2 regions of the Psychroflexus torquis ATCC 700755 genome follow, and region 1 is predicted to be linked to the other one. Evidence: riboswitches for the same ligand, from Rfam matches in the RefSeq annotation. Region 1 holds a riboswitch; the other holds the start of a gene.
The links. Region 1 has a riboswitch for thiamine pyrophosphate ahead of thiE (thiamine phosphate synthase). Riboswitches for the same ligand answer to the same signal wherever they lie in the genome.
Positions count from the first base shown of each region.

Region 1 (5,677 bases):
TAGCATAGCTAGCTCTTGCTCTTTGGTTAAGGTTCCTATATTTAGGTAAACAGCGTTGGCAAGCTTTGTAAAATCATAAGCTTCATCTGCAGATTCGCACATGGCTGGCGATGCACCAATGCTCAACAGAATATTTGCACAATCGTTTATAGTCACGTAATTGGTAATGGCCTCTACAAGTGGAGTTTTGGATCTTAAATTGGATAATTGACTGTAAATTTGTTTTTCTAACATAAATTTTAATTTAAAAATGCTTTTTTGAATTTATCTTCACTTAGATCTGTGATGCCGATCTCATTAAAGAACTTTAAAATAGGTAGCTCTTTTTCCGATAAAGATTCAAAGTCTTTACTAAAACATTTGGTTGTCGCTTTCAAAATATCGTCCATCAGTGGAGTTGATTCTTCTTTTGTATACGCATAGTAAATAGTATAAGCTTCCTCTGGGTTTGTCTCAATAAATTCAATAGCCTCTTGGATAGCTTCTACGAATGCATTTACTTTTTCTTTATTTTTTTGATAATATGATTTTGAGGTAAAAAGGTCTAAAGCACAAAAGTTTGCAAACCCAGCCGAATCTGAGTCCATATGGATCACATCCATATTTTCATGTTTAGCTTCAATACCTTCAAAATTATAAAAATACAGCCATCCTGCATCTGCTCCTTCTTTCATGTGTTTGATAAGGTAAAAATCCTTAGCAATAAATTCAATCTGTGAAGGCTTGATGTTTACGCCTTGTTTAGCCCCATAACGCTTTATAATTTCAAGGCCAATGCCATTGGTTTTCTCATTTGAAACTGGAGTGGCAACTTGGATTTTCTCACCTTTCTTTAGGGCCTCAAAAGAAGTTGTTTTCATAATAACGCCACCTTTAGTTTCAAAATAAGTTCCAAGAGAAAGGAATTCTGTATGGTACTGCTCAATGAGGTGCAAAGGTTCGTTGGTCGCAAATTCTATGTTTCCTTCAATGAGATCTTGAAGACCGTCATAGTGGTCTGTTGGTACTATCAATTCAAAATCGCTGATTCCATTTTTTTTCAAAAAACCCTTTGCTTCGGCAACGATTATTGGCAGGTGGTCTGGGTTTAAAAACCATTCGATAGCTAGTTTCATTTTATTCTGATTTTGAAATGAGTTTGTTTAATTCTGTAACCGTCTTTTTTATACTTTCAGATTCAAAAATATCACTTACCAAAGCATATAAATCCGGTTGAAAATCAACAATTTCATTGATGTTTTTACGATTGATCCCCCCTATGACACAAATTGGGACATCTAGTTCTGCTTTAGCTTTGGAAATAATTTCTTTGCTCACCACATCGGCTTTAGGCTTCGTTTTGGAAGGATAAATAGCCCCAAATGCCACATAATCGGCTCCATCATTTACCGCTTGCTTTGCGCGTTCAATATCTCCATAGCAGGACACTCCAATAAGCATTTTTTCTCCAACTTCTTCTCGAGTTTCTTTTACGGTTTGGTCTCTAAAACCGACATGAACGCCATCAGCACCTATTTTTTTGGCTAATTGCACTCTGTCATTTATAAAAAAAGTCGCTTTTTTTTGATCACACAAATCTTGTAGAGATTTAGCAATAGGCTCTAGCTCGTCATCTGTAGATGACTTATCTCTAAGTTGTATGACTTTGGCTCCTGCCTCCAAGGCTTCTTCTACCTGTTTTACAATGGTAGATTTTGGAGTTAATACTTCGTCTGTAACGGCATAAATGCCTTGTAATGATTTCATTTTTGTATAAAATTAAAAAAACCGCTTCATGTGTATACACGAAACGGTTTATTGATTTTTTTTCAATTTTTGTTTCGTTTTCCTACGCTGATATTACTCAGTTCAGGTTCTAGGATATACTCTCAGCCTTTCGGCACTCCTAACGATCATATAAAAGTAAATAATGTAAGTTAACTTATCCCCTTCAGCTATTCTAAATCTCTAGATTTTACATTAATTTTAAGATAAAGCCTGAGCTGAGTAGTGGGAAGCGTTAATTTTTAACGAAAATAAAATCAAAAAAAACCTTCTAAATGACTTTGACAGGATTTTTGTCTTCATCTATAGCCACGAAGGTGAATTCTCCAGTCACAGCTTTTTCTCTAAATTCTGTATACATCTCTTCTACAAAAATATCTACCCTAACTTTCAGGCTTGTATTGCCAACATAAGTTACAAGTCCAACTAATTCTATTATTGTTCCAGCTGGTATTGGTTTTTTAAAATCAATTTTATCGCTACTTACAGTCACCATACGTTGTCTACTAAACCTAGTTGCTGTTATAAAAGCGGTCTCGTCCATGGATTGCATGGCAGTTCCTCCAAATAGTGTATCGTAATGATTTGTAGTGTTTGGAAAAACAGCTTTAAAAATGACAGTCTTTGAATTTTCAATTCGCTCTTGAATGGTCATATATTTGAGTTATGATGCTAAGGTAAGTTTTTTACAAACTTAGTTTAATACCAAACTAAATTTATAATGTCTTATAAATAAATTGAATTATTTTATTCCCATGATTAAAAAAAACTGAGTATTTGCGATATTTTGAAAACAAATTTGTTTAAACCATTGAAGTTGGATTTATTTCCTACAAAACAAAAACCCCCACATCATTAGATGCAGGGGTTATCACTAATTAGATTATATAGTTTTATTCCTTAATAAATCTTTTGGTCATCGTGTCTTTTCCTGAAGACATCCTTAGGAAATAATTTCCTGAGGATAAGGACGATACATCTATCGCCGTATTTAAACCATTAGGTATTAAAGATATAAGAAGTTTTCCTTGAATATCAAAAACAGTCACTTTATCAATGGTTAATGGCGTATTTCCAAGCTCAAGAAACAATGTCTGTTGAGCAGGATTTGGGTATAGTGCTACTTTAAGAGTCTCAAATACATTTGAACTTAATGTACAAGCTGAGGTAGGATCTAACAATGTAATACTTACCGTTTCTTGTACTTCGTTGCCACTAGTGTCAATCAGTGTATATATAACCTCTACCACTTCATTTTCAGGATCATAATCATCACAGTTGAAATCAACTTGACTTAACTCCTGAGTTGCAATACCACAATTATCTATTGAACCTCCATCTACATCGTCTAGGCTAAGTGTTGCATTACCATCCTCATCCAATTCTAAAACAATATTCTCATTCAACAATATTTCTGGATTTTTATTATCATCAATAATGATATCTTGAGTTTGATTACTTATGTTTCCAGAACTATCTTCAAATTCCCATGTCACCGTTGTGCTTTCTAAAATAGGAAATTCTACAGTCGTTGTCCCTTCAATTTCAACTGCATCGCAATTGTCTTGTGAAGTTGGCGCGAAAAGCTCCACTACTTCACATTGAGCAACAACATCTTCTAAAACTGCTTGAGTTGGAACGGGCGCTTCATCACTAAAGGTAACGGTCACGGAAAGACGGTCTTGGCTTTCACATTCACCTTCTAAGCTAGCAGCATAAAGTGTTTCTCCATTAGAAATTATGTAGTCTGCTGCTAGAGCAGTTCCATTACTTTCTTGTGTATACCAGACAACAGTTACTGCATCCACTTCTAAGCCGTCTAATAACGGAACAGAGCAGAAATCTTGCTCTGCTTCACCCTCAGGTGCAAGTAAATTACACGTTTCATCAGATAACAGAATTACTGAGTAATCTTCAACCTCTCCCCATTCAAAAGATTCACAAGGTGATGGTAAACCATCATATTTCATAGAAACTCGCATTCTTAAGTTTTCTCCTTCTACAGAACCTTCAGGAACTGTGAACGTTGAACTCACCTCTGGACTTTTTGAAGGCGCACTTGATAAAACTAATTCTCCATCATCAGTAAAATCTCCATTCAGATTAAAATCTATCCAAACATTAATTCCTTCGTCATAGATTATTCCCGACCAATTGGGATTAACTGTAATTGTATACGATTCTGCTACAATTAGTTCTGTGGAAAGATTTGTAAAATCTGTATACCCTAATCCAGCACCAGATTCGTTATCTAAAGTATGTAATCTTACTCTGGCGATGTGCTCGTCGGTCGTTCTCTCGCCGGCAGAATTACAATACTCTAAAACAAATTCTTCAGTTGTGAATGTTATGGGTTCGGAATAGTCCGATGTGGTATTTTCAGTTAAACATTGAGTACGGATTTGAACTTCATACGTAGTTAATTCTGCAAGACCCTCCAAATTAATGGCATTGGTTTGTAAACTACTTTCGATCCAATCTGTGGTTCCTTCTTCTCTATATCTGAAATCAAACTCGCCGCCTGGAGCATTATCCCATAATAAAGAGGCAGATTCTGAATCTATTCCAACTACGGTAATTCCAGATGGAGGAACAGCTTCACAAACAACTGGCTCTGCATAAAGACCCGTTACAATTAAAGTAAAATTCTGCTGTCCATTGGTAAGACTCCCCTTATGAGTTACGGAAATCGTATAAGTACCTGAGGCATTTTCGATGTCTACTCTTTCAAATGGATCTCTGGAATTATTCCCCTTTTCATTAGTATTAACACCAGTTAATCTCCAAGGAAGATAATCGGTTCCTGTTTGTTCTAAGGATATATCAAGATCATTCACCAATCGTGCTTCATCAGAATTAACTTGTGTTGTTGCTGCCCCAGCAGGATCTGTCCATGATATGGAAGCCAAAAGTGCATCAACATCATTACTTTCCACTTCTAAGGTATACGTTTGACCAGGTAATAAAGACAAGTCATTAATGATAACACCGTTATCTTTTTGACTCAAACTTTCAGCAGCTCTTTTAGAATTCATTAGCCCCCAGCCAAATACCGCATCAGGGCCATCCAAACCAGCATCATCTGCTGTGTGAAGTATAAGTCCTTTAAGCGAAGCTGATCTCAAATAATTTCCATATAAATTATTTGAGTGTTGCTGAAGCAATAATGCACTCCCCGTAACATTTGGAGAAGCCATAGAAGTCCCTGAAATTTCACCGTAAGCTGTATCTCCAGTTTCATAAGTCGAAAAAACACCTTGACCATTACCAGTGATATCTGGTTTTATTCTAAGGTCATCTGTAGGACCTTGACTACTAAAAGAACTTATAAATACTGAAATCAATTCTCCATCATTAGTGACATTAGCGTCTCTTGCACTTGCAACAACCAAATTGTTTTTCGCTGTAGAATGTCCAGTTAATTTATCGTAGCTAGGATTACTGGGATCCAATGGAGATCCATTCCATGAGTTAGTACCATCGTTTCCAGCAGCAACAACCATCAAATAAAAAGGTGCATTATAATGAATTACATCCCAATTTCTAGATTCCCCAATGTACCCCCCAAAATAATAGTCTGGCAATGTATTTGGTCTAAATCCATAGGAATGGTTTGAAACCAACATGCCCTGAGCAGCAGCGGCTGTAGCTTCAGCTAGGTCATTATTCCATTTATACCCTTCAACATTGCCCTTTGGAGCCATTCCTTTTGCATTTGGAACCACGCCAGAAGCCATGATAGTCCCAGTGACATGGGCCGCATGAAAATTTAAATCTAAACCTTCCGAAGCTACATCCATTATCGTAACTCTAGTGTTCCCAGAGGTTTGGTATTCTTGGTGAGTGACTCTAGCATGACCACCGTCCCAAACATGAGCCGTCATATCTTGACCATCTAAGTTAAAGCCAGTTG
Region 1 covers NC_018721.1:3,335,893-3,341,569, reverse strand. The annotation lists gene thiM (hydroxyethylthiazole kinase) at 1-234, opposite strand, end outside; gene P700755_RS14435 (ABC transporter substrate-binding protein) at 240-1,115, opposite strand; gene thiE (thiamine phosphate synthase) at 1,117-1,746, opposite strand; TPP riboswitch at 1,809-1,897, opposite strand; gene P700755_RS14425 (acyl-CoA thioesterase) at 2,036-2,419, opposite strand; gene P700755_RS14420 (S8 family serine peptidase) at 2,658-5,677, opposite strand, start outside.

Region 2 (5,677 bases), 920 kb from region 1:
AAGCTCTGTCTTCAACTATAATAGTGTCTTTAGGGAAAATCAGTTGCTTTAATCCATATCTGTCATGAACCTTTGCTTCTGTTATATTTACTACATCAGGTATCATTAAATTATAATCCCAGCTAGTGTGCAATTTAATACCTCCTTTAGCTGTCCGAAACTCTGCCCAATCAAACATAGCCAGACACAAGGAAATCGTTGAGCTATCTATTAGTTTAACTACCTTGCCCTTAATCTCTTCTATAATATGGGTGTTATGATGCTGTTTTAGCACCGATTTATAGTGACTTAATAAACGATAATACAAGCTCTCAAACACCTGCCAGTCACGCTTTTTATTGCCATCGCTCATTGTAGAACGAGCAGGGCTTTGGGTTAAACCTAAGTCGCTTATAAAAATCTCGCTAACTCCAATTCCTGCTGATATATCATTGAGGCTCTGGCACTTATTAAGCTGTCCGAAAGTTAAAGCAACAAACTGGTCGTAAGTTCTATACTTATGAACACCTTTATCTGTTTTGTAGGTATTGGTGCAACTTCTAAATAACCAATGGGGTACTAAATCTAAAATTTGTCGAATGACTGGTTTATTGTTATTTTTGTTTCGCCTGAAGAGTCCCATATTTGAAAAGTTTTTGGTAGAACTCAAAAATACGTGATTCTGAGGGCTTTTTAAAATCCCGACTTTCGGATGCTAGTGATATTTTAAGTCTACATCAAAATCTTTAGAATCCAATGCATTTCTTTTCGGTCTTTGACACTATTTTTGGTTCCTTATAATGGATTACTCCCCTTAGTCATAAAAATGCTTCCCACTCCCCCACTGTTTTACTCTTATCTTTAGAAATGACTCTAAATAATTTTAGTTATTTATCCTTCTTATTATAAATTACCTTGTATATTTATCTTGTAAATTTTGGGAGTAGCTATTGAGTTAGTTTGAGAAAAATCCTTAGAACCTGATTTGGTTAATACCAACGTAGGAAAAAAATTACTTAGATTTAGTTGTACAGACACTACTTCCCAAAGGTTTACAGTACTATTTTATAAATATAATCACTATAAAAGTAAACCAAGAAATCCATCAATTTTCAGAAATATTAAAGGCAATTGCCCACGTTCGTTTTATAACTATAAATACGAATAAGACAGTCATAACGCTAAGTAGCCCTGTTTTTAAGAAAATGTATTGGTCTTTTTTGGAGCATTTTAAAATAGTGATAAAATGCTAATTGGTATATCCACAACAGGAGGTTAACTAATTAGTTATTAAACCTTGTAAACTATTTAATTGATCTAAGATAAAATGAAAAAGAAAGACACTGCACCAAGTAAAAATGGGATTACAAGACAAGCATTTCCAAATTCAAGAAAAGTATATGTATCAGGAAAAATTCATCCACAAATCAGTGTGGCCATGCGTGAAATCTTATTAAGTGACACCAAAGACTCAAGGACAAAAAAGAAAACACCAAATCAGCCAATAACTGTTTATGATACTTCAGGACCGTATACAGATCCTGATAAAAAAATAGATGTACATATTGGTATTGACAGAATTCGTGAACAATGGATTTTAGATAGAAATAATGTAGAGCAATTAGAAGGGTTTACTTCCAAATATTGCAACCAGCGGTTGAATGATAAAAGTTTGAACCACATGCGTTTCTCGTTATTAAAAAAACCCTTGCGTGCAAAAAAAGGAGAAAATGTAACGCAGTTACACTACGCTAAAAAAGGAATAATCACACCTGAAATGGAATACATTGCTATTCGCGAAAATCAACGAATAGATGAAATGACTGAGATCCGAAAGCAACACAAAGGAGAACATTTTGGCGCTTCCATTCCAGATCGAATTACACCGGAATTTGTGCGGTCAGAAGTCGCCAGAGGACGTGCTGTAATTCCATCGAACATCAACCATCCAGAAGCAGAACCTATGATCTTAGGTAGAAATTTCTTGGTAAAAATAAACGCTAATATCGGAAACTCTGCAGTGACCTCCTCTATTGAAGAAGAAGTAGAAAAAGCAGTTTGGGCCTGTCGTTGGGGAGCAGATAATATAATGGATTTATCCACAGGAGAAAACATTCATGAAACTAGAGAGTGGATTGTACGTAACTCTCCTGTACCCGTTGGCACCGTGCCAATTTATCAAGCTTTAGAAAAAGTAAATGGAGTTGCAGAAGATTTAACCTGGGAAGTTTTTAGAGATACGCTGATAGAACAAGCTGAACAAGGCGTTGATTATTTTACAATTCATGCAGGCGTTTTACTACGGTATGTACCAATGACAGCCAAGCGTGTTACCGGTATTGTTTCTCGTGGAGGCTCTATCATGGCAAAATGGTGTTTGGCACATCACAAAGAGAGTTTTTTATATACTCATTTTGAAGATATTTGTGAAATTCTAAAAACCTATGATGTTTCCCTTTCTTTGGGAGACGGTTTACGACCAGGATCTATTGCAGACGCCAATGATGAAGCTCAATTTGCAGAGTTGGAAACTTTAGGAGAACTGACAAAAATATCCAGAAAACACGAAGTTCAGTGTTTTATTGAAGGTCCAGGTCACGTGCCAATGCACATGATTAAAGAGAATATGGAAAAGCAAATAGAGCTTTGCGATGAGGCTCCTTTTTATACATTAGGCCCTTTAACGACAGACATTGCTCCCGGGTATGACCATATTACTTCGGGCATTGGAGCTGCGATGATTGGTTGGTTTGGTTGCGCAATGTTGTGTTATGTAACACCAAAAGAGCATTTAGGCTTGCCGAATAAAGAAGATGTTCGAGTCGGAGTCATCACTTACAAAATAGCGGCACATGCTGCTGATTTGGCAAAAGGACATCCTGGAGCGCAACATAGAGACAACGCCTTAAGTATGGCGCGTTTTGAGTTCCGTTGGGAAGATCAGTTTAATTTAGGATTAGACCCAGAGCGCGCCTTAGAATACCACGATGAAACTTTACCCGCAGATGGCGCAAAAGTGGCGCATTTCTGCTCTATGTGTGGTCCTAAGTTCTGTTCTATGAAAATCTCTCAGGAAGTACGCGACTTTGCCGCAGAAAACGACATTGTAAACAATGAAGTCATCGTCAAAGGCATGGAAGCCAAATCGAAAGAGTTTAAAGAAAAAGGATCTGAAGTGTATTTGTAAGATTTTTAGGAAGTTCCCACGCTTTAAAAAAAAAGCGTGGTCGGGCTTTCCTTTTTATCTTTTGCCGAAAGAGCAAAAGGATGCCAATACAATCCCTAACTCATGCCTAGTTAAATTTATAATGTCCTATAAATAAATTTAATTATACAACAACGCAGTTCAGATTTTATGCTGGATTAAAGTTGAAATAATTAGCATAGCCTTTATCAGGGAATTGTTTTTGATAAAAACCAACTTAAAAAGCCTGTACCGAATTTAGTTCAGTACAGGCTTTTTAGTGCGACAGTTTAGGTTTAGATTGGTATTACCACTAAAATCATGATCTCCTGATAAAATTATGTGTCACTAGTCAAGTGATCTTTCAATATAGTGTAGTATATTTAATAATCATACATGTTTTAAGGCAGCTATAAGCTAGCCAGCAAGGGTACTTCCACATTCGTGTGGTGTACCCTTCTTTTATGATAATTATTTTCATAAGAATTTCGGTTTCTATCTTTCATAAAAATAAGATCAAGCATTTTTCTCTATACAGTTATCAGAGCTTTCATTTTGATTCTACTTTTTAAGAGGAGTTTGACCTGTAAGTCTTTATGAGATTGATTATATTTTATAGAGAACAGAAATGGAATATTTATTTCTGTTCTTAAAGGCTTATTTCTTCTTTTTGATATTCTAAATTTATCTTTTAGTGATGTTCCAGACTGTTTTTCTATTTAACTTTCTCATCCAATTCCCTATTATAAATCCTCCAATTATACCCGGTATAAACCAACCATAAAAGCTATGGAAATATTCATTCACAACAACAAATACCGTTGTGGTACAAATGTATCCTCCAATCATTTTGCTTAAATGTAATTTTAACCATCCATTTATTAATCGTTAAGGTGTTTTGAACAACATTAAATCTGTAATAGAAAATTATATTTATAATGCCGTATGAATAAATTGAATTATTTTTTGATTGATTGATTGATTGATTGATTGATTGATTGAAATCAAAAATAACTAGGATAGCCTTAACTACGGTAATTATTTTTGATGAAAAGCAGGCGAAAAAAGCCAGTGCTGAATTCGTATCGGTAAAACAATTTATTGCGTTATTATAGGTCTAATTTGGTGTTATACCAAATTATATTTATAATGCCGTATGAATAAATTGAATTATACTACAACGTAGCTCAGCACAGGTTTTTTGATTGATTGATTGATTGGTTGATTAAAATCAAAAATAACTAGCATAGCCTTAGCTACGGTAATTATTTTTGATGAAAAGCAGGCGAAAAAAGCCAGTGCCGAATTCGTATCGGTAAAACGATTTATTGCGTCATTATAGGTCTAATTTGGTATTAGTAGTGTATATAAGTCTGGACTTCGCAGTGCGCAAGCGATTGGTATTTTAATGGAAAACAACTTTCCAGCTGCAGTATTAAACTTAAAAGGAGGTTGTTTTCAATAGATCTCTTACAAGGATTTAAAAAGAGTAATTGTATTAAAGGGTATTAAATTTTAAAATTAATACAACAAAGTACTGTAATAATAGCAATTAAACTAGAAATAATAAGATGTCAAGCTACATTAATAAAAAATAAACACTTAGAATTTGTAAAATTGCTTAGAAAAAAGTATTTTTGCACCAAATTTAAGAAATTCGCATGCATCAAATTAGAAATATCGCTATCATAGCCCATGTCGATCATGGAAAAACAACCTTAGTAGACAAAATTATAGATCAAGCAAAAATATTAGACGATCGTAAAGAGCGTAAAGATTTATTGCTAGATAATAATGACTTAGAACGTGAAAGAGGAATAACCATTCTTTCTAAGAACGTTTCTGTAATGTATAAAGGAACAAAAATCAATGTCATTGATACACCTGGTCACGCCGATTTCGGTGGAGAAGTAGAGCGTGTATTAAAAATGGCTGATGGTGTTTTATTATTAGTAGATGCATTTGAAGGACCAATGCCACAAACTCGTTTTGTATTAGGTAAAGCTTTAGACTTAGGTTTAACTCCCATTGTTGTTGTCAATAAAGTAGACAAAGACAACTGTACTCCTGACATCGTTCACGAAAAAGTTTTTGATTTAATGTTTGCATTAGATGCAACGGAAGAACAATTAGATTATGCAACCATTTACGGTTCTGCAAAAAATAATTGGATGAGTACAGATTGGAGAAATGAAACGGATAACATTATTCCTTTGTTAGATGCCGTTTTAGAATCTATTCCAGCAACTAAATACAACGAAGGAACACCACAAATGCAAATTACTTCTTTAGATTTTTCTTCTTTTACAGGTAGAATTGCTATTGGACGTGTATTCCGTGGAGATTTAGAAGCGGGTAAAGATTACACGTTATGTAAAGCTGATGGTGTTACTAAAAAAGTAAGAATTAAAGAATTGCACGTATTTGAAGGTTTGGGGAAAATGCAAGTAGAAAAAGTACCCTGTGGAGATATTTGTGCAATTACGGGTCTTGATGGATTTGAAATTGGTGATA
Region 2 covers NC_018721.1:4,257,508-4,263,184, forward strand. The annotation lists gene P700755_RS18295 (IS4-like element ISPto2 family transposase) at 1-622, opposite strand, end outside; TPP riboswitch at 909-1,003, shown strand; gene thiC (phosphomethylpyrimidine synthase ThiC) at 1,307-3,166, shown strand; gene typA (translational GTPase TypA) at 4,825-5,677, shown strand, end outside.
Region 2: another riboswitch for thiamine pyrophosphate. It lies ahead of thiC (phosphomethylpyrimidine synthase ThiC); the one in region 1 lies ahead of thiE (thiamine phosphate synthase).